DNA from 4 places in the Shewanella sp. Koi 1 genome. Region 1 is predicted to be linked to each of the others. Evidence: predicted binding sites of a transcription regulator. Region 1 holds the regulator's gene; each other region holds the start of a gene.
What was found. Region 1 encodes LexA, which represses DNA repair genes until DNA is damaged. Its sites were predicted from a motif close to TACTGTATNNNNATACAGTA; they were not measured.

Region 1 (7,935 bases):
GGATGGTTTAGTGAGTGAGTTTAAGGTGTAGCCAGTAGCGGATAAAAAATAAGCGTTTCGACATAAGACCATATAGAACCTAGGTACGACTTCAATAAACCTAGTTTTTATAATCACTTATGCCGAAATATCTCCTCGCCAGTTTAAGATAGCGCATTTAACTTGATGACCGCGAAGGTTGCCCCTTGCGCGTCGGCAATCACCGAAAAACGTCCCACATCGGGGATATCGCTTGGCGGCACGCATAGCTGTGCGCCCAGCCCCTGCGCCTTAGCGGCAAAGGCATCACAATCCGCCACCACAAAATAAGGCATCCAATGGGCGGGGATCTCGCCCCATTCCGGTATCATTTTCATCATGCCCCCCATAGACTGACCGTCGATTTGCCACTCGGTGTAATCGATGCCGGGCACATGACTGGGGAGTGCGGTCCAAGGAAACACTTGAGTGTAAAAACTGGCTTCGGCGCTAGGCTCGAGACAGGCCAGCTCCACCCAACACAGGGTATTTTCTTCACCTTGGCGACGCGAGCCAGAGTGATTTTTCGCTTGCCACAGGGCAAAACGTGCGCCTTCGGGGTCGCTGACCTGCGCCATCACGCCCGCATCCCCCACCACATGCGGTCCCATGTGTAATTGCCCACCCGCAGCCAGGATGGCGGCAACCGTCGCTTCGATATCCTTAACCGCAAAATAGATCCGCCAATGGCTAGGGATCTGTGGTTCCGACTCAGGGATTTGATACATGGCCCCTAAATCGTCTCCCTCCAGATTAAACAGCGAAAAATGACCATTAGGAATCGCCATTTCCACCGCATTCCAACCAAACAGTGCGTGGTAAAACGCCTGTGCGCCCTGCCAGTCATGGCTCGCCAGTTCGACCCAACAAGCCTGTCCCTGTGCGTACTGAGTAATCCTCATTGCAGACTCCAATCAAACAGATAATGTGTTCGAGTTAAGCTGGAGTTTGAGCAACTGTCCAGTTTTGGCGATAAAAAGATGAATATAAAGAAAAAGCCCTCAATTTGAGGGCTTGATTCGTAGGCGAAATACTTAGGAAAACTGCGGCAATAAATTCGCCATCGCTAGTAGATGACAAGCCCCTGTCACCACGCCATATAACACCACAAGGATAATTAAGGGCGTGCCACCAAAGACTCTAAAACCTTGATGGTTAGGGAACTGCTGTCTCGATTTATAGGCCATCAGAGCGGGCACTATGACGGCCCAAACAGTTGCCGCTAAGGCTGCGAAACCAATGGCAACCAAAAAGCCATCGGGGAACAACAAACCTAAAATGGTGGGTGGCACAAAGGTGACAACTGCCGTTTTCATCCGCCCCGAGCGTGTATCGTCGAACCCGAATAAATCGGCCAAATAATCGAATAAGCCTAAGGTCACGCCAAGGAAAGAAGACGCCACTGCCAAGTTAGCAAATAGAGTTAACATGCTGTTTAACCAGCTACTTTCCATCACTTTCGACAAGGCGCCTACTAACACACCCATATTGCCACCTTGGGCAATAATCTCACTAAATTGGCTGCGGGGAATGTTGCCCATAGTGGCGACTAACCAGCAGGCATAAATGATCAGTGCGATGAAAGTGCCGACGAAAATCGCTTTGATGATGGTCGATGAATCTTTGCCATAGTACTTCACCAGACTCGGCACATTGCCATGGTAGCCAAAACTTGCCAAGCCAAAGGGCAAAGCAGCCCACAGATAAGGCACAAAGCTTTGATTGCCATCCGGTTCGAGCAACTTAGTCACATCAATCTCGATCAGTAAATTACCAATCGCGAGGAAGAAAGTAATAATCATACCGCCGAGCATTATGGTCGTAATACGGTCCACCGCCTTGGTGCTGATCAACACGATACAAGCCAGCACAACCGCAAATACTAATCCAGCAACACTCTGGGGTAACTCAATACCCATACCCTGTAGGCTATGGTTAACAATCGAGCCGCCGCCACTGATGTAGGCGTAGGTTAAGATGTAAAGCACGAAGGCAATCGATACCCCATTCACGATCCGCCAAAACTGGCCTAGGGTTTCCTTGGTCAGGGTATCGAAACTCGCTCCCGGTTCGAAATGCAGGTTGGTTTCGAGCAGTAACAGTCCCGACATCAACATGCAAAACCAAATACCGAGTAACATCAGTACCGAGTAGCCAAACCACATGCCAGCGCCCACAACGGGCAAAGAAAACATCCCCGCCCCGACTGTGGTACCGGCAATAATCATGGCACCACCGAGCAAAGACTTACCCACCGGCTTATTCTTCGCCGCATTCATATGGTTAGCCATTAAACGATATGCTCCGCGGTCACGCTCGCAACTATGGTTTGTCTCACTGAGGCTCTGAGTAAGCTATTGGCTTGATCGCGAATGCGCTCAACGTCGGATTTATCTTCCTTCTCGGAGAAATAACCCAACTCTTTAAGCTTAACACTCAAGGTGTTATAGAGTTTCTTGTCGTAGAATTCTGGTGCGGTAATTCCATGCAGCGCCCCTAAACGTTGGGCTAGTAGATGGCTTTCAGACTCCAGCTCCGAACGCTCCATCTTAGGTCTGTGGGCCAGCAGATTGAAGATAATCGCATAACGTTGCAAGGTTTCGCTAACGCTTCCGGCCAGCAACAACATTTGACTGGTGTGCTCGGTCACCACCGACAGCGTATCGCTTTCCTGCACAAGCCCCTGCTCAATAAACAGATCCAGCACTTGATTCACATAACTTGGGAGGTCCTTGATACCCATGAATAACTCCGCCTTCAGTAGCGGATAGAAGTCACTCACAATCCCTAGGATATGGGCTCGTGAAATCTGCTTATTGTTGGTTAAGCAGCTAGCAATCAACGACGGAATGATAAACAAGTGGATGATATTATTACGATAGTAAGTCATTGAAATCGCTTGATTCGCGTCAATAGATACTATCTCACCCAGAGGATCGGCATTGATGGAGAACTTATTCAGCTCTAAACCTTGCTGCACTAAGTGCTTGCCATCACCTTCGGCCACCGACGTAAACGAAGTGTAAGGCACACGCTTAAGCAGCGTCAGGTACAAATCTAACTGACGCTCGAGCAAGCAACGCTCTAGGGCATTTTGCTCCGACGCCAACAGCACTAAGCTGGTCAAGGTGATTGAACTGGCGGCGGCAGCATCGTTAATGCGGGTCATCACACGATTTGCTAACACGTTCACCGCAGGGGTTAACCAAGTCGGTTTTTGCTCGGGATCGTCGGCCACTTCAGTGCGCCAGTTAGGCGCCGTTTCATTCAAGAAGTTTTGCAGTGTAATCGGCTCACCAAAGTTGACATAACCTTGGCCAAAATTACCTAATTTACGAATAGCACCAAAGACTTGCCATACAGATTCTTTCTGCTTTTTCTTACCGCTCAGCTCTTTGTGGTAAGTCGCCACTTCCATCACGTGATCGTAGCCTAAATACACAGGCACTAAGGTGACAGGGCGTTCGATACCACGCAGCACACTGTTGATCGTCATGGCGATCATGCCCGTTTTCGGCGCCAATAGACGACCGGTGCGAGAACGGCCTCCCTCAGAGAAATACTCAACCGAATATCCCTTAGCAAACAGCTGATCGAGGTATTCACGGAACACTGCCGTATAGAGTTTATTGCCGTTAAAACTACGGCGAATAAAGAAAGCGCCGCCACGGCGGAATAGCGGCCCCGCAGGCCAGAAGTTTAGGTTAATCCCCGCCGCAATATGCGGTGGCACCATGCCTTGGTAATACAGAATGTAGGATAACAGCAGGTAATCCATATGGCTGCGATGGCAAGGTACATAAACAATCTCGTGACCATCATGGTGCAGCTGGCGGATTTGTTCAGCACCTTTGATGTTGATACCGCTGTAGAGCTTGTTCCATAACCAAGTTAGGAAACGCTCTGCAATACGCACTAGGCTGTCGGAATAATTTGCTGCAATTTCATCAAGATATTCAATTGCTGTTTCACGGGCTTGGGTTTCGGAAATCTTCTTACTCGCCGCTTCTTCCTGAATCGCCTTGCGTAAGGATTCGGATTTCAGCAGGGAGTGGAACATTGCCTGACGATTAGGCAGCACAGGCCCTGTCATCACTTTGCGTTGGCGGCGGAAATGTACTCTAGCCACCCGCGCCAGTTTATGGGCAATCCCCATATCGGTGCCGTGTTCGTCGGCCATGTAACGCAGCGATACCGCATTAGAAAACTGCACAAAGTTGTGACGACCTAAAAATAAGATCATCAAGCACTTACGTAACCAAGTTGGGTTCTCGCGCTCAAGCACAGCCGCCTTCATGGTGTCGTCTTCTTTACCCGGAGTACGGCCCCAATACAGACTCACAGGCACCAGCTGAATATCTAACTCTGGCTTTTCCTTATGGACGGCCAACAGGCGCATAAAACATTCGAGAAATGGCTCATTACTGGCACGCTCGCCAAACAAAGGCTTACGGCCTTCGAGGCAAACGACGCGGGGCGCGACAACACCATTGACCACGAGCGGCTCGTAGGGGCTTGGCAAACCCAGCTTAGTGGTGATTTCGCTTAACGCAGCAATATCACTCAGGGATTCTGTTTTCATTACATAAGCAAGCGGTCTGGACGCGTCCAGATTCAGATCGGCAAAGGGATCCTGCGGCACAACAATAGTGTGCACTAAGTGTTTTTGGATCCAGCGTAATGATTTCAACCAAAGAGAGTCTTGTTTAGGCATTATTCTTATGCAATGTAAGTACGTTCATTAGCCCCATAGAATACCAGATTCTAGGGAATATTCGCTAATACTCTCCAATCGCGTTAAAAAGTGGTTAATACTTGCACTACGAACAATACTGTATATACTAACAGTAACTGTATAGAAAAACAGGAAAGAACATGAGACCGTTGACGCCACGCCAAGCCGAAATTTTAGAGCTGATTAAACGTAATATTGCCGAGACTGGCATGCCACCCACCCGGGCCGAAATCGCCACCCGTTTGGGTTTTAAAAGTGCAAATGCCGCCGAGGAACACCTTAAGGCATTGGCAAAAAAAGGCTGCATCGAGATCATGCCTGGCACTTCCCGCGGGATCCGCCTCCCAGTTGAGGAAGAAGATAACAGCGAATCTGGCTTACCACTGATTGGTCAAGTGGCTGCGGGCGAACCTATCCTCGCCCAAGAGCATGTCGAACAGTATTACCAAGTCGACCCCAGCATGTTCCACCCAGCCGCTGATTTCTTGCTGCGCGTCAGAGGCGACAGTATGAAGAACATCGGTATCCTCGAAGGGGATCTGCTCGCCGTTCATAAGGTACAGCAAGCGCGCAATGGCCAAGTAGTTGTTGCTCGCGTTGACGATGATGTAACAGTTAAACGCTTTGAAAAGAAAGGGAATCTCGTTTATCTACATGCTGAAAATGAAGATTACTCCCCGATTAAAGTCGATTTAAGTTTCCAAAGTCTAACAATTGAAGGGCTCGCCGTAGGGGTGATCCGCAATGGAGATTGGCTATGAACAAACTACTAGGTAATGCCCCGCGTCACCCCGGTTTATGGCTCGATGCGGTACGCGAAACCGATACAGACTGGCAGCATACGCCTATCATCACTATGCCCACCGAGAGCCAAGGGCGCCAAGAGCTAATGCAACTTAGCAAACAATTGGCACAATTGAGCCAACAAGGCCGCTGGGTCGTGCTCATCAACCCACCCAGTATTGGCTACAAGCAGTTACTGGCCAGCGCCGGCGTGCGTATGGATCGCGTACTCTTAGTCCATGCGAAAGATGAAGTGGAAACCCTGTGGGCCATGGAAAAAGCCTTAACTAGCGGCACTTCCAGCGCAGTAATTACTTGGATCCACTCACTCGATGCCCGCGACAATCGTCGTTTGCAAATTGTGGCCAAGAGCGCCCGCGCCATGGGAATCGTGCTAGAAGATGTCGTAAATCACTCACCTACGGACGCGACACTCAAGCAACCTGCTCACTTTGCCCAAGGTAGTTTTTTTAGCTCTGTTCATTAAAATTTTTGCACTGCGTATTTAGCCTTGAAAGCCGCCTCACCTGTGAATGTGGGGCTTTTTTTTTGGCAATTTTTCAGACAATTAGAAAAAGAAGTGATCTTGATCAATTTTTAAACAGCAAGTATGTTTGATTCAGGCGAGCATAATATATCGCCCATTTAGGCAAAAAATATCGACGATTTATCGAATATCTCTTGCACACAAAAATCGAGAATAATGGGTTTATTCAGCAGTATGTGCCAGTGTGGCTAATACCAGCAGTAACAATACTTAATCAAAAGTAAGCCGCCAACGCACGTTGAAGTCAGAGAAGCTTTTTTGGGAACTGAAGAGTTTGCATAGAGTTGAGACTTACTGTGTTGCTCTTCTTTGTGGTTGCTATTCGCAATTGGCAGAGGAGAAGTCTTGTGAAGCAATGGTTGTATTGTTTACTCGTGGTGCTATTCGCCCCACCGTTGGCCGCAGCGGACATGCGGTTCAACATGACCCCCGGCGTAACAGAAATCAGTGGCAAGGTTTATCACTTACACATGACGATTCTGTATATCTGCTGCGCGATAGGCCTAGTGGTTTTTGGCGTGATGATTTATGCCATGATCAACCACAGAAAATCTAAGGGCGCGGTCGCGTCTCACTTCCATGAGAGCACAAAAGTCGAAATCGCGTGGACGATTATTCCTTTTGTCATTCTGATCTTAATGGCGATTCCCGCCACGAAAACTCTGATTGCCATGGAAGATCCCAGCAATGCCGATCTCACGGTAAAAGTCACAGGTTCTCAATGGAAATGGCATTATAGCTACTTCGATCAAGATATTGATTTTTACAGTATTCTCGCAACTCCAAGACCTCAAATCGAAGGTAGTGAAGCCAAGGGAGAGCACTACTTACTCGAGGTCGATAAACCCCTAGTATTACCCATCAATCGTAAAATCCGCTTCTTGATGACCTCAGAGGATGTCATCCACTCATGGTGGATGCCCGCCTTTGCGGTAAAAAAAGACGCTAACCCAGGTTTTATCAACGAGGCGTGGACCCGTATCGACAAACCCGGCATTTACCGTGGCCAATGTGCCGAGCTTTGCGGTAAAGACCATGGTTTTATGCCGATAGTGGTACAGGCATTGCCCGAAGCCGAGTTCGATGCTTGGGTTGTAGAACAAAAACAAGCCGCCAATGCCGCAGCGCAAGCCGCACAAGCCGCGTTATCACAAACACTGACTAAAGAAGAGCTGATGGCTCAGGGTGAGCAAGTTTACCTCGGTCACTGCGCGGCCTGTCACCAACCCAACGGTGAAGGTCTACAAGGAGTATTCCCGCACCTCAAAGGCAGCCCCATTGCGACCGGACCACTGAGCGGCCATCTTGAAATCGTGCTCAATGGTAAAACGGGTACGGCCATGCAAGCCTTTGGCAAACAATTAACGACCCAAGAGATTGCCGCCGTGATTACCTATGAGCGTAATGCGTGGGGCAATAACACGGGGGATGCGGTGCAAGCCAAAGACGTTGATGCCCATAAATCAGGTGGCACCAATAGCGAACCAGTAGCAACGACTCCGCCCCCAGCAACCACCGATGCGCCAAAGCCTGCGACAGAACCCGCCGCCAGTGTCGACCCCGCGAGTCTTCCCACGCTTAGCCATGATGAACTGATGGCCGAAGGGGAAAAGACCTATGCCACGATTTGCGCCGCCTGCCACCAGCTAACGGGTGCCGGTATGCCTCCCGCCTTCCCCGCCCTTGCTGGCAGCGCTATCGCAACGGGTCCGGTCGCCAATCACATCGACATTGTGATGCACGGTAAACCGGGCACGGCGATGCAGGCATTTGGCACACAACTCACGCCACAACAGCTTGCCGCCATCATTACCTATGAGCGCAATGCGTGGGGCAATAATACTGGCGATAC
Region 2 (7,935 bases), 2.1 Mb from region 1:
GCACTGAGTTAAAGCCACCTTTTTCGATATCTGCGGCGCTCACCACCACGATAGGGGAGGCATTTTCAAGATCGGTACGTTTAATGCGTGAACCCGTGACCTCAATACGCTCCACTTTATCATCGATAACGGCCGCTTCATCGGCGGCAAATACTTGCGGTGTCACCGAGGCGGAGACCAAAGCGAGTAAACTAAAACGAACCGCACGCGCCACGGTTGTTTGCGTAGTCATATTTTCATTCCCTTAACAATGCCATGACGATCAGGAAGGGTTTCATCACGGCTTATATTTATTTGCAACTGCCCTCCATAGTCGGAAAATTATCATTAACAACTTTAATATCAACAGCTTAATTGTTGTGCGCATGATGCCTAAATGTTGTGTTTGTAAAAGCGGGGAGGCTAATTAAGTGTGAGGGGAAATAAAGAATGGCGGCACGGTATGTGCTATGGCGTGGTTGTATCTCAATGTAACGAAACATTGTCTTTACAATGTCAATTTGCATCCTAGGTCTTTAGTTTGGTTGAGTTTTAGATTCTGTGAGCTGAATCAAGTTGGGATAAAAGTGGTGGATTGGAAGTATCTTATTAACTGTTGAAAAATAGCGCATTATTGCCGCAGCTTTAGGGATTTAACAAACCTTAACAGGTAAGCAAATAGCGTGTTTGCATACTATGGCTTATTTTACTGTCGGAATGTGTGCCCACTGTGTGGTGTAGCGGGGGGAGAGTTGGTTACGCTTCATGCTCCAATTTGCATTAAGTCCTTGACCTGCAAATTGGATCTTGGCTTTACCGCTGTGATTAACGCTATCCAGTAGGTTCATTAAGGCTCTACTTTTTGGCTGTGGTTTGACTTCATCAAATAATCCTAGTTGAAACACACCTGGCGCATAAAAATCCCCCAGCATGACGCCCGCCTTGGCATAGGCATATCCTTCACGCCAAAGCCTAGACAAGAGCCGCTGCGCTAATGCGATAAAATCGCGGGTATCGTCACTGGGATAAGTTAAATTGCCTGTGAGCACCTGACTGTACTGGGGTTGATGTTCAGTGAAATAACTGGTCCGAATAAATACGGATAGGGTACGTGCAAATTGACCCTCAACACGCAGTTTTTCGCAGGCTCGACAGGTGTAATCATTGATGGCCTGCTGCATTGCTGTGAGGTGGGTAATGCGTTCACCAAAAGAGCGAGAACTGACGATTTGCTGTTTTGTCGCCACAAGTTGTTGAATATCATCACAGGCAATACCGTTTAGCTCATGCACCGTTCGCTCGACTGTGACCGAGAAGCTGTCTCGGATGAGCTTAGGTGGGGCATCGGCGAGCTGTAGGGCGGTATGTATACCCATAAGCTTTAAACGTTGCGCAATTTTTCGGCCAATCCCCCATACCTCATCAATTGGCGTCAAGGCCATTAATCGCCGTTGGCGTTCCGTCGTGCGTAAATCGACAACACCTTGAGTCATGGGATATTTTTTAGCGGCATAATTGGCGAGTTTGGCTAAGGTTTTACTAGGACCTATGCCGACACAGACACTGATCCCAATCCATTGTTGGATCCGTTGGCGAATATCCGCGGCTAACTGAGTGATATCTTGGCATCTATCGAGCCGAGACAAATCTAAAAAAGCCTCATCAATTGAGTAAACTTCTACCCTTGGCACCATATGCTCGAGAGTGGTCATCACTCGATTTGAAATATCGGCATAAAGTGCATAGTTGGAGGAAAATACCGCTATATTATGGGCGCGGATCATGTCCATCACCTGATACACGGGGACGGCCATTTTTATGCCTAATTGCTTTGCCTCCAATGAGCGCGCAACCACGCAACCATCGTTATTGGAAAGCACAACAATGGGTTTGCCTTGAAGATCGGGGCGAAACAAGCGTTCGCAGGAAGCGTAGAAGTTATTGCAATCGACGAGGGCAAATAGCGTAGCAGTCATTTGAATTTCTTCACCACACAGGTGACAACACCAAATAGGTTTAGCTCGGAATCATGGTGGATGTTAATGGCTTTAAATGCCGGATTACGGGGTATTAATTGCACTATTGGACGTAACTGCAATTGTTTAACGGTAAACTCACCATCGACGGATGCGACCACAATATCACCGTGCGTAGCCTGTAATGCTCTGTCCACCACTAATATGTCGCCACTCGAAATGCCCGCATCGGCCATTGAGTCTCCCTGTACCTTCACAAAAAATGTTGCCGTGGGGTGTTTAATACAAAGTTCATTGAGATCGAGTGAATGCTCAATGTAATCATGGGCAGGAGAAGGAAATCCAGCCGCAACGGAGGAGCTAAAAAGTGGATACTGTGTTTGTGTGAGCATATGAATAATGAAAATCAAAATACTGTATATAAAAACAGTATAACGTATTTTGATGACTTGTCGAAAGTGTGTTGAGTAAGACGACAGGCAAACGTTGACGTCGCACAATCAGATGCAAAGGAATAGTAAGCACGACGTGGGGGATGACTTTAGGTCACAACCTTCTAATTCACTTACGTTAACGCATGGGGTTGTTCGCTAAGTTGGTTGCGGCACTCCTTTGCCGCAATTTAGAGTCTCGTTTGGCTCATAAAACTAGGGTTATTTTCCTATACCTCAAAGGCTTAGCTTATCCAGTCCAATAACTGCCACCAGAGGTAGTCCAGCGGCATCAGCACTAGTAAGGTGATCAGCGCTAAGGGTAAGGTGACTTTCAGCAGATGGGCGAGAGACTCCTGAGATAGTTGCATCGCCAAAATCAGCGGCGGCGCTTGATAGGGGAAAATCACCGTCGAAAAGCCGATCACTTGGGTCATCAATACCGCAGGGAGAGAAAACCCTGTCGCATTCGCTAAGTCGGCAGCCATTGGGGTTAATACCGTGGGTACGCCAGGCACGGTTGCCACTAATCCAGTTAAGGTCGATATCAGTGATAAGGACATAAAGTTGAGGAAGGAGGCGCCTTGTGACAAGGGAAGGTATTGACTGAATACTTGGCCGAGTTCGCTGCCAAGCCCAGATTGATTGACTAAGACGCCTAGTCCGAGTGCGGCGGCAACAAAGATAACCGTCGAAAAATCAACCGATTGATTAAAACGCTTTGGCTCAATAATGCCCCATTTCGGCAGTAAGAGGATGATGGCGGTCGTTAGCCCCACCCATGCTGGATTTATCCCATGCCATGAGTCAGTTATCCAAAATAACAGGGTGATGATGAGTAACACCCCGAGTTTAACTTGCTTGACCACATCATACGCTTCGATATCCGTCGCTGCTGCCATCTGGGTTTTATCTATCTTGGCCGGAAACAAATACACCACGAGTGCTACTATGATGGCCGATTTGAGCAGACCTAAAATCGGAAAGTGTAGAAACAGATATTCTGCATAGCCAAAATGCACGTTAAACAGATTTTCGCTCGCACCAGCCAAAATCATGTTGGGAATATTGGCGGGCAGTACCGCAAGGCTTGGCATATTACAGGCGAGTGCTAGGGCGGTGGCTATGCCTATTCTGCCATTGCTACCGCGGCTAAACCCGAGCTGCTCGGCCAAGGCCATACCGATGGGCAGCATCACAACCGCGCGCCCCACGGAGGATGGCATCACAAATCCCAGTAACATCGCGCTGATGACCAGTCCTGCAATCATGCGTGGATAACTCATGGTTAACGCGGGGGCGATAAGGGCGGCGAGGCGACGACTTAATCCCGACTCTGAAATGGCGCTGCCAATCACAAATCCGGAGATAATTAACCACACCGCCGCCGAACCGAATCCCGAGAACAGCGCACTGGGATCGATCAGTTTAAAAATGGTGGCCAAGGCAAAAAAGATCAGCCCCGCCATAAAGGGCGGAATAAAACCCGTGCTCCAAAACAGCAGGGTAATGAGTACGACCGATGCGCTGTAGGAAAAAAGTGCCGGGTGCTGCTTGAGTGGAAACATAGCCAACAAAACGGCGACGAACATGGCGCTAAAGATCAGCCATTTTTTAATACTTAACTTACCCATAGGGATCACCTTAATATTGCGGGCATTGATATTGCGGCCTAAGATAGCCCAGTTGGTATGGCGTTTTAAGGTGGTAATGTGTCAGATGTTATTTCTAAAGCGACAATGTTGGCGCCCAGCCAATTTGCGTTCACGTTAGACGCAAATCGTCCCGTATTGAGTAATGCGCGCAATCTCGAGGCCGAAATGGGCGTTGAACCCCATTCTCACCCACGGGGGCAGTTACTTTGGGCGGCAAAAGGGATTTTACGGGTACAGAGCGACAATGCGGTTTGGGTGGTGCCATCGACCCATGCCGTGTGGCTCCCCAGTGGTTGCCGACATCAAATTAACTGTGAAACCCATGCCCATCTTCGCAACTTGTATATCGATCCCAGTTATCGCGTTAGAGTGCAGGACACGCAGGTGGTGATGGTTACTATGACGCCGCTAATGCGCGAAATGGTGCTGAAGCTATGTCAAAACACTTCGATGGAACCCGCAAAATATTTCCGCTTGGGCTTAAGTGCCATTGACGAGCTAGATACACTCGACGGTGTGAACACCTATTTGAATGCGGGCTCGGATCCGCGTCTTGGCCGAGTGATCCAACTGTTGATCAAAAAACCGCAGGCGGAGTATACCTTGGCCGAATTAGCCCAAGGCGCGGGGGCGAGTATCAGAACCATAGAACGACTCTTTAAAGCCGAAACCGGACAGACCTATAGACAATGGCGCCAAAGGTACCGATTACTCAACTCCCTTGAGCGGTTAACCCAAGGGGAGAGCACAACAAGCGTAGCCCATAGTCTGGGGTATTTGAGTGTCAGTAGCTTTAGTGCAGCATTTAAAGCTTTATTTGGTTGCACGCCTCAGGAATACGCCCAAAAAAGCGTGCAAACCACGCGGTAGTATTACCAATCTTAAATCAAATAGCGACAAAGAGAGCTGCTTTGGATAGCGGCAAAGATAGTTCTTTAAGCTAGCTCCTTTAGATAGCTCTTAGAAATAGCCCCTTAAGAGCGTTCCCAAACAGAGTCCCTTAGTGCTAATTAGCGGCTAAGGGACACATTAGATTGTATTGCGTAGGATTTATTTCAACGCTTCTGGGACGATAGGGTAGTTATCCCAGACTCGACCATCGCTCATCGAACGCACCAGCTTGATATATTCAGCGTGGGTCCAGGCGAGCGGGGTGGCGGAGTTAGTGCCTTGGCCGAGTTGATATTGGTAACGTGTGGCGTTACCCACACCGTCCCACGCTTGCTCGGGGAGCATTAGCCCCGCGTTGGCAAAGGTTTCCATACCTTGCACATAGGTATTGATAAGCTGCTGTTTGGTTTGCTGCGCGTGAGCACCCGTTAGCTCTCCCTTAGCGCTGGCGAGGGCCAGCTCAAAATGGCCACGCTCACCGGTGAAGAAGGGCCAGACGCGGCCGCGTTGGTTGTCGCTATTACTGCCCGATTCGGCGTAGTTTGCGCCAGTGAGGGTATCTTCACCGTAGCCATCGTTACCGTAACGTCTAAACCCAGGAACGCTGCTGCCATCTTTTGCAGTAAAGTTGTATTTGAGGCGTAAATTGTCTTCAAGCTCGGTGTTATCCACCAGCGCTAGGCTTTGATTAATCAGCTTATCGGTGGCGCCACGCACGCCATAGCGCACCAGCTCTAAAAAGCCGCCATCGAGGATCTGACGTTGATCTAATCCCGCACGACCATTATTAGCGGCGAGTTGCTCGGCGGTGTTTGGCTCACCGTTGGGGCTTAATCGCAGATAATAAGGCGCCTTAATGCCTTGGCTATCGGTAAGCAAACCTTGGGTCGTCACTAAGTGTTTTTCAAGTTGTTGATTAAGCGTTTTGGCGGTTGCTAGATAACGCTGACTGGCATCGCTATCGTTTACTGCCTTGGCAATATCACTCGCAGCCACTAAACCTGCGATCACTGCGGCCGTGGTGGAGGGCGAATAACCGGCTTGTTCTTCCCAACGTTCTTGTTGGGTTTTCGGTGGCGTAATTTGCGTGTGATTCCAGTCGAGATTGACCTCTCCGCCGCTGACTAAAAAGTCCGCCGCGGCTTTTAGCATCTCTTGATACCAATAGCTCAGTTCCGCTTGGCTGAGTACGCCTGCCTGCCAGAGTTTCCAGCCGAGCATGATCGGCATCGCCGTTTGATCGAGCTGTACGCCCACCCATTCGATTTGGCCATCCACATGGGTCTTTTGTAAAAACCAACCGGGCGTGCCGCTATAGCCTGGAGTTTTGTCACTCACTTGCACCTTTTTAAGGTACTCAAAGGCGACTTTAGGCGTTTGCGTATCGCCCATGGCGAGAAATGCCATGGCGCACTGGTAAAAGTCTCGGGGCCAAACGGCTTTGTAACCCGTGCTGGGTGTGACAGCAGGGACAGTATCGCCCCAAGGATTAGAAAGCGATGCGATAAGGGCGCCCGCATAGGTTTTATCTTCCTGCGCCTTGAGTACCATGGCACTGGTATACAGCAGTTTGCCATTATCTGTGGTGCTCTGTGCCATATCAGGCATCGCGGGTAGCGATTGTAAATAACTGTGCCAACCGGCGTTGTATTGGCTCAGCACTGCATCATACCCCGCCGTTAAGCTGGCGTTGGCATTGGCTAAACTGCTGGCTTCATCCTGGCCAAAACCAATCGCCAAATTCACATTAAGAGGTTGATTAGCTTGGAGTGCGGGATAACTGGCGGTAAAAGCAATGTTGCCTTGAGTGGGCTTTTCGGCGCTGCTGGTGGCCTGATACAGCGTATCGAGCTTACCGTTATCGGCTAAATCGGCCAAACCGTCGGATACACCGACAAAGCCCGTAGTCGCCTGCGCAAAATCGATATCCGATTTCACCGTCATCACGCTGCTGTGGGGATCGGCTGTGCGAGCGATAAGGGCTTGATGATCGATTCTGCCAATATCATTCGCGCCCGCATTATCGATATGGGGGTTAACGTATAAATGCGGTGTGATGCCAGCTTCAAAGGCGGTAAACGTCACGCGCATCATCAGGGTATCGCGGTCGGGATCGGTAAAGATATGTTTCTCTATCTGATACTTACCTTCAACATCGCGATTGATAATCTTATAGGCCAAGGATTGTGGGCGACCATTAGCGTCGGTATCTAGGTATTCAATGCTGCTGATAGTGTTGTCTTTCTCTGTATCGACAAAGCCATTGCCTGTGATCACAAATTGCAACTCTTTGAGCTGAGCATTATGAATAAGGCCGTACATGGTCTCGGTTAAAATCCCCTGCGCGACGGAGAACCACACTCGGCTAATGGGATTTTGCGCGCTGTCTTGGTATTGCCCCTGAGTATAAGGCTCATAGGAGGTACCGATACCGGTTTTGCCGGAAAACGCCCAGGTTGGGGCTTTGCCGGGGGCGCCGGGGGCAATCTGTGCGTCTGTGGCTTTGATGACGGCAGGTGTTGATGTGTCTGCATTGGGGGCCGAGGGTGAGCAGCCCGTTAAGCTGGCAACGCCGATAAGGCTTGCGGCAATTGCGAGCGCAATCGGCTTACGAGTTAAGTTGCGGCGGTTTGTTAAGCTGCGAGCCTGCTGCGAAGGTACTGTTGTCGATGCCATATTCTTCAAAATCTCCCCAATCAATAGATGGTGCTAATTGTGATTTATTCTTGTTGTAAGCTATGTGGCCATACGTCTTGGCGTTTAGTTGCCCAAACGCCAAGGGTGCCGAGTTGTAGGATCTGCGATTTACGCTTGAGTGTGCTGAGTATTCGGCTGCTCAACAAAGAGCACAGCTATCCCGGCGCAGAGCATCAGAACGCCGCCGGTGATCAGGGCGTAGATGGGCTGACCATCAAATAATCCATTAAGAATTAAGCCTAAAACACTGGCCGCGAGCAGCTGTGGGATCACGATAAAGAAGTTAAAAATCCCCATGTACACGCC
Region 3 (7,935 bases), 990 kb from region 1:
AACCCGTGAGATCTTAGAAGTGTTACTCGACGATACCGAATCTGACCACATGTATTGGTTAGAAAAACAGCTCGGTTTGATTGACCGAATTGGTTTACCGAATTATCTGCAAACTAAGATGTAACCACTCCAGCTTACGCAGCTTAAGCACAAAGGCCAGTCACTAAATGACTGGCCTTTGTTTTTGGATTTTGAGTATTTAGTCTAACACTCTGTAAAAAATCGCTATCGCAATGGGATCTTCTGATGGATGTCGATTGTTTAGCGATTCCTGTTATTTTGCTAATGTCTATTCTTTACAAATACTTGTTTACGTTTTTTCTCATCATTTCGGCTGTTGTTGGCTGGTAAAAATTGTTACCGTGTGAAACTGTTTTTGCAGGCTTTTTTGTTAAGTGGTTGGTTAACCAGACGGGAAGATGGATGAGATATATAAAACGTTCTCTTAGTTTGCAGTTAGTGGTAACTATCGTCGGTGCCCTCGCTGTACTTCTTACTTTAGTTGCCGCTTTGCTCGTGAATAAAGAAAGTAATAACACACGTAAGCAAGTGGATGCGGACATTTCGGCGCTTGTGGCTCTCAAGGCCAATGAGATTGGTGGTTACTTTGTTGCTAAAGGGCAAGTGATCCACTCGGTTTTTGCTGAACCAGGGCTTATCCATTGGTTTAGCCAATATCATGCCCGTGGCAGTAACTTAGCCAACGATCAACAGTACCAAGATATTATTCGCTATTTCCGCTCGTTCTCCGACCGTGATAGCGATGTGAAGTCAGTGTTCTTTGGCTCGGCGAATACCTTCGAATATTTCGACCTCAATGGCCGTTTCGATGGCGATCCAAACTATTACACTAACAAGCGTCCTTGGTGGCAGGAGGCTATCGATCAGCGTAGCTTGTTTGTGGGCGATCCTGCGGTCGATGCCAACGATGGATCTATTTCAGCCACGGTTAAAACCCCAGTCTATGGTGCCAATGGCGAACTCATCGGGATTGGTGGTATGGATATTCTTATCGATACCATTGGTAAAACCCTGTTAGCGCCAATCAAATACCGCAACTATGGCCAAGCCTTCCTGATGACAGATGAAGGTAAGCTGGTTTATTTCCCTGGATTCTCAGATAAATTCCCGCCAGGCTCACTTGCGAATCAAATCGATAGCCAGTTTAAGGACACCTCAGGTTTTACCGCCTTAAGACAACAAATGCAGCGCGAGACGCAGGGCTTTGCCGAAGTCACCTTTAACGGTGTGCCGCAGCGGGTAACCTTTGTGTCCGTGGGCGGTGATTATCCTAAGCAGAAATGGCACTTAGCCTTTATGTTACCCCATGAGGTGATTGAAGCGCCTGTAACCGAAGCCTTTTGGAATGCCTGTTTTGTAGCCTTAGGGATCATGCTCTTGGTCGGCATCACAGTATGGTTGATGTTATTGCCCTTTAGACGCCAACTCGGCAAATTGCTCGATGCGATGGAAGACATTGCCGAAGGTGATAGCGATTTATCCCAACGCATTTTAATGGAGCGCGAAGATGAGTTAGGCAAGTTGGGTGATGCCTTCAATCGCTTTGCCGAAAAGGTGCAGCAGATGTTACTGCATACTCGTAACTTAACCCAAGAGGTGGGCACTGGGATGATGGATGCGCGCCAAGTGTGTGATTTAGCCGTATCTTCGGTGTCATCGCAGAAACAACAAATCGACTCAGTGGCCACGGCCGCCACCCAAATGGCACAGACGAGCCAAGAAATGGCGATTAGCGCGCAGCGGGCGAATGATTTTGCTGAAAAGGCACAAACCCAAGCCCATGACGGTACCCAAATCGTGTCCCGCGCGACCGAAGGTATGAAGGCATTATCGGTTCAAGTGATTGAAGCGGCCAAAGTCATCAAGGAGTTACGTAGCAGATCTGAGCAAATTGGCGAAGTGTTAAGCGTGATCCGCAACATTGCCGACCAAACCAACTTGCTGGCGCTCAATGCGGCCATCGAGGCGGCGCGGGCGGGTGAGCAGGGCCGAGGTTTTGCCGTGGTGGCCGATGAAGTGCGTACCCTCGCGTCTCGTACCCAAGATTCTACCGCCAACATTCAAGGCATTATCCAAACCCTGCAACAGAGTGCGCTACAAGCCGAGCAGGTGATGGAATCTGGGGTTGAGCAGGCAAGAGTCGGACAAGACTTGACCACACAAGTGGAGCAAGCCTTAAGTGATATCGCCAGTGCCATTGTGTCGATTCAGCAGCAAACGGTGGAAATTACTGTCGCGATTGGCCAGCAGGCCGTTGTGGCTGAAGAGGTGGCACAGAACGTGGTTAGCGTACGTGGTTTGTCCGATCAGTCTTTGCTCTCGAGCCAAGATTTATCCCAAAGTTTGCAAGGATTTGAGCAAGCGACTCACGAACTCACCCGCAACATTGGGCAATTTAAGATTTAATTCAAAACGTTGCAAATCAAGGGAGCCTTAGGGCTCCCTTTGTTTTTGAGCGCTGATAATCCAAGCGCAAACAGCACCGCTGCAAATTGATAAGTGATACTTGATTACTGTTTTTATATACAGTATTTTGAGTGTCGGAGGAATGCAAGGTGCGAAAAATCATTCATATCGATATGGATTGCTATTTTGCTGCGGTAGAAATGCGGGATTTTCCCGAATACCGCGGTAAACCGCTGGCTGTCGGCGGCAGTCGGGTGCAGCGTGGCGTCATCAGCACTTGTAATTATGAGGCGCGCAAATTTGGCGTGCGTTCGGCCATGGCGACGGGCTACGCACTGAAATTGTGCCCCGATCTTATCCTCGTTCCCGGTCGTATGCAGGTCTACAAAGAGGTCTCACAGCAAATTCGCGCCATCTTTTCCCGATACACTGAGTTAATCGAACCACTTTCCCTCGATGAAGCCTATTTAGATGTCAGCGATTGTAAGCTGTTTAAGGGCTCAGCCACGTTAATTGCCGAGGCGATTCGCCGTGATATTTTGGCCGAAACTGGGCTGACGGCATCGGCGGGCGTGGCGCCGATTAAATTTCTCGCCAAGGTTGCCTCTGATTTAAATAAGCCCAATGGGCAATGTGTTATCCCACCCGATGAGGTGCCCGAGTTCGTTAAAAGCTTATCCCTGCGGAAAATACCCGGAGTCGGTAAAGTGACCGCTGAGAAACTGTCTTCGCTAGGCTTAAATACCTGCGCCGATGTGCAGGCTTATCCAAAGCAAGAGTTGATTGCCCGTTTTGGTAAGTTTGGCGCCGTGTTAGTCGAGCGGGCCCATGGCATCGATGATCGCGGGATTTCTGTGAGCCGCGAGCGCAAATCCGTAGGCGTTGAGACCACTCTCGCTCAGGATATTTACACGCTGGAGCAGTGCCAACAGGTGATGCCGGGATTAATCCAAGAGTTGTCCAGCCGTTTAGGGCGAAGTGCTAAGGGGAGGCAAATCCATAAGCAGGTGGTCAAACTTAAATTTAATGATTTTAAACAGACCACCATCGAGCATCGTAGTGACGAGGTCTCCGTGGTGATGTTCTATGAGCTACTGAGCCAAGCAATGGCTAGGCAAGAGGGCCGTGGAATTCGGTTACTCGGGGTTTCTGTTGGACTCGCCGAGAGTAAAGACACGCTTTCGCCGCTCATGGTACGCGAAACGAAGCAGTTGGATTTTGTGTTTTAGTGTCAATTTAATCTGAGCGGATCTGGCTCCGCGCCAATCTAACCTAGTTTAGTTTAGATAACGCGATAATCAGCTTTACGCAGTGCGCAAATAGAAGCAACAATAAGGCCGCATTGGTAAACCCTCTGCGGCCTTTGTTATTTAAGTCTGCTTAGCGACTATTCACCTAGAGTGATTATTCACCTTTAGCGGGAATTCGTTCTAGCACAGCAAGGAGCAGATCCCAGTATTGACCTACTGTGGTGATATTGACCATTTCATCCGGGCCGTGTGGATAGCGGATGGTAGGGCCAATCGACACCATATCCATTTGGATAAGGCTTCTTGAACAGACCACATTCAAGACCCGCGTGGATCACCATGATAACCGGTTCTTTATGGTAGATAGACTCGTAGGTCTCACGCACAATCGCCATTACGGGTGAGCTGTTATCTGGCTTCCAACCTGGGTAAGCGCCACTGAATTCAATTTCAGCGCCAGCGAGATTAGTCAGCGCATTGAGCATGCCTTCAACTTGGCTGCGGCCCGAATCGATGAGCGAGCGAATTAAGCACAGAATGCTAACTTCTTCATCGTTAGTGCTAATCACGCCTACGTTGAGTGAGGTTTCTGTCACGCCAGCGACTTCATCGCTCATACGCATCACGCCATTAGGGCATACATGCAGCAGGTCGATCAGCGTGTTTTGGCTGTTTTCACTCATCACGCGTTTTGGCGTTGGGATTTCGCTCAACACTAAACGCATATCAGGGTCGGCAATGGCCAGCTCGGCGCGGACTAAGGCTTCAAAAGCGCGCACTTTTTCATTCAGTGCATCGACATTTTCAGCGGGTAACATAAAGCTGATATTGGCTTCGCGTGGGATGGCATTACGCAGTGAACCACCGGTAAATTGGGTTAATTCCAGCGCTAATTCATCGGCATTTTCAAACAGGAAGCGTGCCAAGAGTTTGTTGGCGTTACCACGACCCAAATGGATGTTAACCCCAGAGTGACCGCCTTTTAAGCCAGATAAATGCAGGCTAAATGACGCGTAACTTTGCTCCGATGCTTGCCATACCATAGGCAGAGTGATCTGTGCATCGACGCCGCCAGCGCAGCCCATGTAGATCTCACCTTCTTGCTCTGAGTCGGTGTTGATCAGGATTTCAGCATCGAGCATACCCGCTTGCAGGCCAAAGGCGCCTGTCATGCCTGCTTCTTCATCAATCGTGAGCAGTACTTCTAGTGGGCCGTGTTTGATATCGTCGCTACCTAAAATCGCTAAGGCTGACGCCATGCCAATACCATTGTCGGCGCCTAAGGTTGTGCCTTTGGCTTTTACCCAGTCACCGTCAACATAGGCTTCGATAGGATCTTTGGTAAAGTCATGCACTTTGTCGGCATTCTTTTGCGGCACCATATCGATGTGAGCTTGGATCACGACGATTTTGCGATCTTCCATTCCGGGCGTTGCGGGTTTGCGAATGATTAAATTGCCGACCGCATCTTCCACGACATCGAGTTGTTTACTCTTAGCCCACGCTTGGATGTGTTGGCTGAGTGCTTGTTCATGTTTGGAAGGGTGGGGAATTGCACAGATTTGTTCGAACCATTGCCATAAAGGCTGTGGGTATAACTGACTTAACGCTGTCACAGGAGGTCCCTCATCAGGTCTTGTGGGTATAGGGCAAATTTGGCTTGATCCTACCACATTCTGCTCGGCCGATTAATCTTCTCGATCAGCCTATCTGTGCTTGTGGCAGCGAAAGTTGCCACCCTCAGTCTTTTCGATGGGGACAAAGGGATTTTTTGATTGGTAATTAAGCGTTATAGCGGGAATAATGCAGGCACAATAATGAAAAAGGATGGGTCATGTTTCAAGTTAACTTTGTTGATGTACAAGCAGAAAATGCCATTTTTGATGGTGAAGGTTGGGATGCGGTTGTGGTCGTCACACCGGATCTTGGTGCTATTGGAATTGATGAGATCAGTTTATTGGCCGAGCATGGCGCTAAGGTCGATAAGCGTGTCGGTAAGAGCCCGACGTTACTGTTTGCCCCCGGTTTAGCCGGTGGCCGTTTAATCATAGCGCCGGTTACTCAAGTGGCTGATGATTATGCCGATGTGCGTGTTTATGGCGATGCGGCAAGAGCTGCTATTGCTATTGCTAAAGACGCGGGCGCTAAGCGTCCCCTGCTTTATGTGGTGCCTTCTACCACGCCCAAGTTTGGGTTTGCGACTGAAGTTGCGGCGCTCGCCTGCGGCCAAGAATTATGGCAAACCTTAGAATTGCGCGAGGCAACGGGCTTAACGCCAGCCTTTGAAGCCATAGGGTTGCTGTCTTTAACATCTAAAAAGAGTCAATTGCTCAACGCATTAGAAGCTGGCCGTGTGTTGGCTCGGGATTTATGTGGCACTGAACCTGAGCGTATGTCGGCAAAAGCCTTTGCCGAATATTGTTTGCAAGCTTTTAAAGGCAGTGTGATTAAAACCGCAGTCGTGGAAGATAGGGATATTCTCGAGCGCGATTATCCACTGTTAAGTGCGGTGGCGCGTTCTTCCTTTGCCGTTGGGCGGCATCAACCGAGGGTGGTGAAACTCGAATATCTGCCCGAAGGCGAGATTACTCGTACCTTCTTATTTGCAGGTAAAGGTGTGGTCTACGATACGGGCGGCGCCGATCTGAAAGTCGGCGGTGCAATGGCGGGCATGAGTCGTGATAAAGGTGGCGCCTCTGCCGTGGCGGGGTTATTTAAAACCTTGTCTATGCTCAAGCCTAAAGGGATCCGAGTGATCGCCGAACTGGGCTTAGTGCGTAATAGCATTGGTAGCGAAGCCTTTGTCACCGATGAAATTATCACTAGCCATGCGGGCGTGCGGGTACGCATTGGTAATACGGATGCGGAAGGGCGTTTAGTATTGGCAGACCTGTTAAGTCATCTGCGTATTAAAGCGGTTTCGGCGGTGCAACCAGAGTTGTTCTCGGTCGCGACTCTCACGGGCCATGTGGTACGTTGTTATGGGGCGTATCCTGCTGCGGTTGAAAATGCGGTCGCCAGTGGCGCCAAGTGTGCGCAGACACTCGCGTTACAGGCAAGCCAATGGGGCGAACCCTTTGAGGTTTCTACATTACGCCGCGAGGACTTTGCCAAGATCCGTGAAGTGTCGGGGGCGGCTGATATTTTATCTTCTAACAATGCGCCATCTTCGGTAACTGCCCGTGGGCATCAATATCCGGCGGCGTTTCTGCTTAAGGCTTCGGGATTGTTTGAACATGGCATAAATGCCGCTATTCCTTTAGCTTACACACACTTAGATATCGCTGGCAGTGCAACGGAGGGCGATCCGCTCTATGGTAAACCCACTGCGAGTCCCTTGGTCGGTCTGTATCAATATCTGATCAATCGTTAACAATTTAACGTAATAAATAGAAATAATTCTGTAATATCTTACTTATTAGGTGGTTACAGGATTATTTCTGTTTTTATGTGATGCAGGTCGCCAAGATTTTTGGTTGTTTTACGTAATAAAATTACATTAAAAAGCCTTAATTAAAAAAAATACAAATAAAGCTTGTAATAAAACTACGAAAACATATAATAGTTTTCGTGGACAGGGCAATGCGCCCATCCCCTCTAGTCTATCCAGGATGGATATCCTTCTCCAAGGACCCGAGTGACAAGTCGTCTCAACGGATTTGAGAATCTCTAGTTCCAAGGAACCGAGCCAAGCTTTACTAGAGTACTTAATCTCAACTTTACTTAGGAGTAATTGACTATGTCTTATACAGGCAAGAATCACTTTGTTTGGCAAAACACTTGGATTAACTCTGATGTTTTGCGTGGCGGTTTATTCGCTATGAGCTTTAAGGGCTAACTATCCCTTTAAACCTAGTTTCCATCATCCATCAACCTTTGTATCGCCTTTTTGGCGTGTTTAGACTCAAGTAGCATATCGGTGTTTTTGCATGGGTATGCCAGGTTTCTTCCGCTAGCGCGGTAATGTACTTCCCCGAAAGGGACGCTTGAAATATGTCTTGCCTGCTCATTGAGCAGGCTTTTTTTTAGCTTTTTAATGTCGTTACGGCGCAATGCCTCTCATTTATTCCCATAAACGTAAATTTTTTTGCGGCCATCTCGAAATGACTGTTCTTATCAAGAGTTAATTTAATTATCTGTTTTTAAAGCATAAAACTTTTTCATCAATCTATTCATCTTTTTGTACGACTTAAGAATGATGAATTTGTTACATTTGTCACATAAAATACAAATGCAAATCGTTCTCAATGATGTTACC
Region 4 (7,935 bases), 240 kb from region 1:
CGGCGGTTGCTTAATCCGGTTAATTCATCGGTGTCGGCCATCACCCGCAGCTGAGCATTCACCGACACTAAAGCCTGTTGCAGGCTGAGCATCTGTCGCTCTTTTTCCTCACGTAGTAATAATTCGTTCAGTGCCGCGGCAAATTGCGTCAGCATTACCTTCTTTTGCACGCTCCAGTTTAATGGACGACTGACCATAGAAAGCGAGAGCAATCCCAAGAGTTGATTACTATTTTTAATCGCATAGGCGGCAATGGAACAGATGCCGACCGAGCACAAGGCTTGATATTCCTTTGGTGATTCATCCGCCAGTTCAGCAACCGACTCAATGACTAAGGTCGACTCTGAGGTAAATTTTTGTGCCAGCACAGCCACACTGTCGATGGAAATATCTTGGATCTTGCCCGCCTGCGACTCGCAGCTCCAAAAACTCCGATAACGGGCGTGCTGCTGGGTAAATTCAATAATGCTCACCCGTTCAACATCAAATAGGCAACCAATGCGGCCACAGACTTCGGCTAAGGACTCATCTAATCGGGTGGTGTCTGTCGTTAAAAATTGCAACGACATCTCGGCTAGCAACTGGTTTGCCTTGGATTGCCAATTAAGTTCTTGAGTCCGCTCATCGACCAGCTTCGCCAACTGGTTTTGCTGTTGTTGCAGCGCCCGTTGCTGGCGTTTATTGATGGCCAAATCGTTGCGGATCCGTTGATACATGGCCTGTAGCGACTGGGCGACATGACCAATCTCATCGGAGCTTTGCATCACACTCATGGGCACATTGAGCTTAGGCAGGGACTGTAGATTAATTTGATTGGCAAACCGCTCCAGCGCCGAGAGGCGATTGGTGACTAACAGGCGCACCAAAGAGAGGATCAAGTAAATCATCAACAGCGTTTTCAGCCCGTTGCCTAATACTATGATGATCAATTGCTGCCACAACTCGTAATAGAGCGTGTCCGTATCTAAACCGACCGTTAGCATGCCAATCTGCTGATCTTGATAGTTAATGGGATAGCGAAACAGAGTTTGCCGACTACTATCTAAATGAATCGACTTACCCAGTTGCATAGCAACGCCGTCGATACTCTCTAGATTAACGCTCGCCACCATGGGCATCATCCCAAGGCCCGATAGCAAATCCGATAACAGACTATGGTCAACATCCCACAGCGACTTAGCCACACTGGGTAAGATGGATTCGGAGTATTCACGAATATCCGCCGTGGTTTTATCTATGCTCTCTTGATAGTTCCATATCAACTGTACCAACATAGTCAGGACAGCAAAAAACGAACTCACCCCAATAATTGTGAGCGTCATTCTGTGACTGATGGAATGATTACGATGCTTCATGGATACCTATTTATGATTGTGGCAACTTATCCAAAATCTGTGTCTTAAAAATCCCCGCCCAATCCCTAGCGACTAACAGCCGATAAAACTCCGAATCTGGATTAAGGACACTAAAAAGTTGTATATCCGCATAGGGATAATATTGCGAAGTTGCTTGATAACGCTTCAGCTGTACTAATCCCAAAGCGCCCGCTAAAAAGTGCCCGCCGCCCAATGTAGTGACTTGCTGTGATTGGCGAAGCTGTAAAATCTCTGCGGAGGTATTCACTGAACTCACCAACACATCACGCCCGGGCTGAAGTCCTTTTTCCCGCAAGGCTTTTAGTACTCCAATAGCCATATTATCGCTGGCCGTCCAAATCAGATTTAAATCGGGATAGCGGGAAAGCAAAGTTAAGGTTTGCCCATAGGCAATATCTTGGCTCCACTGGCCATAGACGGTTTGAGTCACAGTGGCATTGTGCTGCATAAAAAAGTAGTCATTGGCGCCTTGGGTGCGCAGCACTGAGGCAGGCGTCGACTTATCGCCCGAAATTAATAAAACCTTCGCGTTTTCATCCTTTAAACCACTTAATAGGGTTTTGGCCGTTTCGGCACCAATCGCGTAATTATCGGGAATAATGGCTGGTAATAAATAGGTTTGCCAATGTGGATCCGCTAATAAGGTTTCTCGCTCGGCCACTGAAATATCATTCAATATCAGCTGCACATATATGGGATAGTGGTAGAGCAACTGCAACATTTTTATTGCTGACTGCTTCTCATTTACCAAAATAATATGGCTAGGGATGGATGAGGTAGAGCTTAATAATACCTCTAATTGGTTAATCATTTTAAAATGATTACGGTCTGAATGGGTTATTTGTAAATTAATATCGAGTTGAGTGGCAGCCACTTGCATTAATTTATCGACATCACCCCAAAAGCTATCCGTTGCGGCGCCGGGGTTAAAAAAAGCCACTTCTAATTTGGCCCATGCAGGCGATGTGGAACACAGCAGGCCTATAAATAAACAACTCAAATACCATAGACGCAAAAGCGAGTTCTCCTCGACGGTGTTTCCCCAAATGTGTTCCGTCACTGGAGGTCACTTTATTATTTCGATTCACAACCTTGTTACCGCATAATTACCAAAGCATGTCGCTGGTAACCAATTATTTGATTAAACCACAAAATAATAAAAAGTGAACTTGGTAACTAAGAATATTTATTTTTGCCTAAGTTCAGCGCAACCAATTATAGGATATTCATTTTAATTTTAATAAGATAACTTAAATGTTAACGGCTAAGTTCATTCTTTTGGTGTAACGCCTCCCCGCCAGTTAACCCATCGCCATTTATCCTTTGGCCAGCGCCAAGCCTAAGATTGCCTTACGCTTATACTCTGTTAGTATATGTATAAATTCACAGTGATTGAGCGCTAACGACTTGCAGCAATTGGATCTTGTTCCGATCACCGACCTCAAAGGCGTCGCCAAAAGGGTGGCGGAAAAACTCGCCAAGCTCGGCATCACAACAGTACAAGATCTGCTGTTTCACTTACCCCTGCGCTACGAAGACCGCACTCAAATTTATCCTATTGCCGCCTTAATGCCGGGAAATTACGGCACCATTGAAGCCGAAATCCAGTCGACGCAAATCATTCAAGGCCGCAAACGCATGCTGGTGTGCAATGTACGGGATAATACCGGCAGCATGAGCCTGCGCTTTTTTAACTTTTCGATGGCGCAACGCAATGCGATGCAAAATGGGTTAATGATCCGCGCCTACGGTGAAATTCGCCGTGGTAATCATCAAGCAGAAATCGTCCATCCCGAGTACAAAATTGTGTATCCCGGAGAAGACATTCACTTAAGCGATACCCTTACGCCGATTTATCCCACGACGGAAGGACTCAAGCAGGCGAGTTGGATCAAGCTCACCGAGCAAGCCCTCGAATTATTAGAAGACGGCGGTTTGACCGAGTTATTACCCGCCAATTTGCAGCCCAACAGCATGAGCTTAAAACAAGCGCTGCAAACCCTGCATCGCCCCCACGCTGGAATATCACAATTTGACTTAGAGCTCGGCCAGCATCCGGCGCAGCAACGGCTAGTGCAGGAAGAACTGCTCGCCCATAACCTCAGCATGCTCCGACTCAGGCAGCGCAGCAATCTCGACGCCGCCGTGACCATGCACGCCAGCGGCCAGCTATTGAATCCCTTTCTCGCCTCATTGCCCTTTAAACCGACGGGCGCCCAGCAGCGGGTCGTCGCCGAGATAGGTAAAGATTTAGAGCAACCGCACCCCATGATGCGCTTAGTTCAAGGTGATGTGGGTTCGGGTAAAACCTTAGTCGCCGCCCTCGCCGCGCTGCAGGCCATCGAAAATGGTTACCAAGTGGCGATGATGGCGCCTACCGAATTACTCGCCGAGCAGCATGCAGCAAACTTTGCAGCCTGGTTTGAGCCTCTGGGATTAAAAGTCGGATGGCTGGCGGGCAAACTTAAAGGCAAGGCGCGGGCGCAATCCTTAGCCGATATTGAATCGGGCGCGGCGCAAATGGTGATAGGTACCCACGCCATCTTCCAGCAACAGGTAACCTTTAACAAACTGGCCTTGATCATCATTGACGAGCAGCACAGGTTCGGGGTTCACCAACGGATGGGACTCAGGGAAAAAGGCATTAACCAAGGCTTTCATCCACACCAGTTAATTATGACGGCAACGCCGATCCCACGAACCTTAGCCATGACGGCCTACGCCGATTTGGACACCTCGATTATCGATGAGTTGCCGCCCGGCCGCACGCCCGTGACCACAGTCGCCATTCCCGATTCGCGTCGCAATGAAGTGCTTGAGCGCGTCCGCAACAGCGTAGTCACTGATAAACGCCAAGCCTATTGGGTCTGTACTCTGATTGAAGAATCCGAAGTTCTCGAGTGCCAAGCGGCGGAAGATACCGCCGAAGAGCTGCGCCAAGCGCTGCCGGAACTGAGCATAGGTTTAGTTCACGGCCGAATGAAAAGTGCTGAAAAGCAAAAAATTATGGCCGACTTCAAGGCGGGAAGCATACATCTCTTGGTGGCAACCACAGTGATTGAAGTCGGTGTCGACGTCCCCAACTCCAGCTTGATGATTATCGAAAACCCTGAGCGACTGGGCCTTGCACAGTTGCACCAGCTGCGGGGCCGCGTAGGGCGCGGTGCCGTGGCGAGCCATTGTGTGTTACTCTACAAGGCGCCATTGAGCCAAACCGCGAGCCAGCGGTTAAATGTGCTCAGGCAAAGTAATGATGGTTTTGTGATTGCACAGAAAGACTTAGAGATCCGTGGGCCGGGCGAAGTACTGGGCACTAAGCAAACGGGACTGGCCGAGCTGAAAATCGCCGACCTTGTCCGCGATCAGGCGCTTATTCCACATATCCAAAAACTGGCGAGCCATGTGATGTCACAGGCACCAGAATCGGTCGATGCCATTATTCATCGTTGGCTTGGACACAGGCAACAATACGTTCAGGCCTAAACCTTAAGCTAACCCCTTCAAGGTAAAATAAATTCAGCCTGTTCAGCTCACCGCTATGGACAAGCGCGTGGAAACTTGCACAATGAACCTGCCACCGACAACTCGTTGGCACTTGCACTTTAAATGTTAGCTGCATGTATTCACCCCGTTACCTTGACACTTAAGCGAAGGATGTAAAATGCAAGTTAATCAAGATGATAGAATTACACCTCAAGAAACCTCTTCAAGCAGTAATCGCTTTGCTTTGATTGCGATTGTGCTCGTCGTGCTGCTCTCTGCAGGAGGTTATTATTACTACACGAAAGATGACTCACCCAAGCTCATCCCCAATGCGCCGATAGTGCTGCCTGAGCCACCTTCATCTGAACCTATGACGCTCGAGACAGGCACTGAGCCTGAAACTGCGCCGGTGGAAAATGAAGCACCAGCAGTGACCACGCCGGAAACCGAAACCGTCGTCACGCCAACCGAGCCTGCGATTCCTGAAGAAGTCGTCCCTAGCCTGCCTGAGAGCGATGCCTTTGTGCATCAAAAAGCGCTAGCGATCATCAATAACAACGTGGTCGGTTCCTCTTTAGTGAACCAAGATTTGGCCCGTCAGTTTGTGGTGTTTGTGGACAACTTGGCCCAAGGCGATCTCGCCCGCAAAGTCAGCCCAGTCAAAGGCCCAGAAAAGCTGTTCACTGTGTCTGAAATCACTAGCAAAGTGTATTTAAATCCAGAGAGTTACCACAGATACGATGCCTACGCGACTGTACTTGCCAGCATGGATGAAGCAAGCTTAATGCACACTTACAAACAGCTCACACCGCTGTTTGATGAGGCCTTTGCCGAGTTAGGTTACAGCAATGCCAAGTTCAATGACCGAATGCTGCAAGCCATTAAGATCATGCTTGCCGCGCCTATTATCGAAGAGCCTATCGAGCTGAGCTCAATCAGCGTGAACTACCGCTTTGTAGATCCTAATTTAGAGGCCTTACCGAGCGCGCAAAAACTGATGATCCGCATGGGGCCTGAAAACACCCGTAAAGTCAAAGCGGCGCTGCGTAAATTGGAAAACCAACTCGCCCAGTAATGCCCAAAGCTTGTCTAAAAAGGCGCCTAGTGCGCCTTTTTTGTATCTTAAAAATACTACCTATCGACTTGTTCAACTCAGGTTCAGTCCAAGGTTTTATCCTCTATCCTCCCAATAACTCAGCTGCAACGAATGTTACTCTTGGGTGATAAATTCGAACTTGATTGCATTTTGTTAACCATCACAATGCAAATGGCTTCATTAAAACTAAGGACTTAGTGTAGAATAAGCCACTCAATATACGGGGGGAATTGTGCTCGTCAATCCAGCGAGAAAATAGCGATAAGCCAATCAATTCATTAAAATTTTCGCTTAGTTAGGGATAACTAAGACAGCTTTAAATAGTGTCGAGGCAAAGTAGTGCAACTCAGATTCAGCATCCTTTCTTGGGGCGCATGGGCGCCAAAGTATCCACAGCGTGATGACTGGCAAACTTGGTGCAAGCACTCGGCTGACACAAGCAAAGAAAATGACCTCGAGGGGATTTCCCCAGCCCTTTCCCAAGTCCCCGCCATGCAGCGCAGACGTTTTAGCCGTTTAACCAAGATGATGCTGGATGTCAGCTTCCAATGTGAGGCCGCGTCTAACTGTCGCTCGATATTTGCTTCTCGCCACGGCGAGCTTCACCGCACTATTGGCCTGCTCGAAGATATTATTGAAAAACAACCGCTTTCCCCCTTAGGTTTTAGTCAGTCGGTGCATAACACTGGCAGTGGTATTTTTGGCATTTTAGCCAATAACACCGCCCCTTCGACCTCGATTGCCGCGGGCACAGAAACCCTTTCCCAAGCCATGGTAGAAGCGTTCGCCCAGCTGCACCAATCGCCCGAGCCACTGTTGTTGGTGTTTGGCGACGATCCCGTCCCACCAGTCTATGATGAATTTACTCAAGAGTTTGAGTTGCCCTTAGCCCTAGGATTGACCCTAGCGCCTGCAGATGAGAGTGCAACCGTCACCCTCACCCTAAGCCAACTGACAGCAGAGCAGCAACAAAACGCCACGCCGCTATCCTATGGCATGTTGATTCATGCGCTGGCAACCTCACAGGATATTGACGGCTGCTTGTCACACTGGCACTGGAGCCTAACGCATGCCTAATCCAGTGCCACACAATGCCGAATTTAATGTCGCTTATACGCTGCCTGAAAAACGCCGCGCGGGAATCAACTATATTCCCCGTTGGCTCGGCGGCGTCAGTTGCTACATCGCCTTTGGTCTCGGTGGACTGTTAAGCTCGTTAACCATCTTGCCTCTGCTGCGTTTTTGGCCGGGCACGCCCGAGGCGCGGATTATCCGCGTGCAAAAAGCCGTGCACACTATGTTTAAAGGCTTTGTGGCCATGTTGACTTGGGCGGGAGTTATCCGAGTCAGCACCCATAATGCCGAGCTGCTGCAAAATGCCAAGGGCGTGATAGTGATTGCCAATCACCCGAGCCTAGTCGATGTGGTGGTATTAATCAGCTTGATGCCCAATGCGGGCTGTATCGTTAAACAGGGCCTATGGCGCAACCCCTTCTTACGTGGCGTCGTCTCCTGCGCGGGATACATTCCCAATCGCGGTGCCGAACTCATGCTCGAAGATTGCCGAGAAGTCCTTGCCCGCGGCACGAACCTGATTATCTTTCCCGAAGGCACGCGCACCGTATTTGGTGCAAGCATTAACGAATTTGCCCGCGGTGCTGCCAATATCGCCATTCGCACCCAAGCCGATATTTTACCTGTGGTTTTGCGCACTAATGTGCGTGGTTTGACAAAGGAACAACCTTGGTATGAGATCCCAAGGCAAACCATGGGAATGGCCGTCGAAATCGGCAACACAATTTCTCACCAAGGCTACCAAGCCCCTTTGGGTGAGCATGCGAAAATGGCTCGGCAATTAACCCGAGACCTTGAACAATATTATCAACAACAACTCGAAAATAATTATGACTTTACATAACGAAATTAAACAGTTGATCATCGACTGCCTCGACTTAGAAGACGTCAGTATTGATGATATCG

Region 2: a site for LexA is predicted at 2,368-2,387, ahead of umuD (translesion error-prone DNA polymerase V autoproteolytic subunit). Genes of this name have one in related genera too.
Region 3: a site for LexA is predicted at 2,533-2,552, ahead of dinB (DNA polymerase IV). Genes of this name have one in related genera too.
Region 4: a site for LexA is predicted at 2,748-2,767, ahead of recG (ATP-dependent DNA helicase RecG). Genes of this name have one in related genera too.

What each region holds. Positions count from the first base shown of each region.
Region 1 is NZ_JBREJM010000001.1:4,671,640-4,679,574, forward strand. It holds gene ACUZ8J_RS20525 (methyl-accepting chemotaxis protein) at 1-31, shown strand, start outside; gene ACUZ8J_RS20530 (VOC family protein) at 144-920, opposite strand; gene mtr (tryptophan permease) at 1,053-2,309, opposite strand; gene plsB (glycerol-3-phosphate 1-O-acyltransferase PlsB) at 2,309-4,732, opposite strand; gene lexA (transcriptional repressor LexA) at 4,894-5,514, shown strand; gene ACUZ8J_RS20550 (cell division inhibitor SulA) at 5,511-6,023, shown strand; gene coxB (cytochrome c oxidase subunit II) at 6,431-7,935, shown strand, end outside.
Region 2 is NZ_JBREJM010000001.1:2,561,080-2,569,014, reverse strand. It holds gene ACUZ8J_RS11295 (TonB-dependent receptor plug domain-containing protein) at 1-232, opposite strand, end outside; gene umuC (translesion error-prone DNA polymerase V subunit UmuC) at 681-1,955, opposite strand; gene umuD (translesion error-prone DNA polymerase V autoproteolytic subunit) at 1,952-2,347, opposite strand; gene ACUZ8J_RS11280 (SLC13 family permease) at 2,632-4,020, opposite strand; gene ACUZ8J_RS11275 (AraC family transcriptional regulator) at 4,099-4,911, shown strand; gene ACUZ8J_RS11270 (glucan 1,4-alpha-glucosidase) at 5,092-7,608, opposite strand; gene ACUZ8J_RS11265 (MFS transporter) at 7,738-7,935, opposite strand, start outside.
Region 3 is NZ_JBREJM010000001.1:3,681,021-3,688,955, reverse strand. It holds gene bfr (bacterioferritin) at 1-124, shown strand, start outside; gene ACUZ8J_RS16320 (methyl-accepting chemotaxis protein) at 424-2,427, shown strand; gene dinB (DNA polymerase IV) at 2,577-3,656, shown strand; partial or broken gene ACUZ8J_RS16310 (aminoacyl-histidine dipeptidase) at 3,832-5,293, opposite strand; gene ACUZ8J_RS16305 (leucyl aminopeptidase family protein) at 5,512-7,050, shown strand.
Region 4 is NZ_JBREJM010000001.1:4,429,779-4,437,713, forward strand. It holds gene ACUZ8J_RS19450 (GGDEF domain-containing protein) at 1-1,355, opposite strand, end outside; gene ACUZ8J_RS19455 (ABC transporter substrate-binding protein) at 1,366-2,391, opposite strand; gene recG (ATP-dependent DNA helicase RecG) at 2,784-4,859, shown strand; gene ACUZ8J_RS19465 (DUF3014 domain-containing protein) at 5,038-5,934, shown strand; gene ACUZ8J_RS19470 (beta-ketoacyl synthase chain length factor) at 6,295-7,032, shown strand; gene ACUZ8J_RS19475 (lysophospholipid acyltransferase family protein) at 7,025-7,873, shown strand; gene ACUZ8J_RS19480 (phosphopantetheine-binding protein) at 7,860-7,935, shown strand, end outside.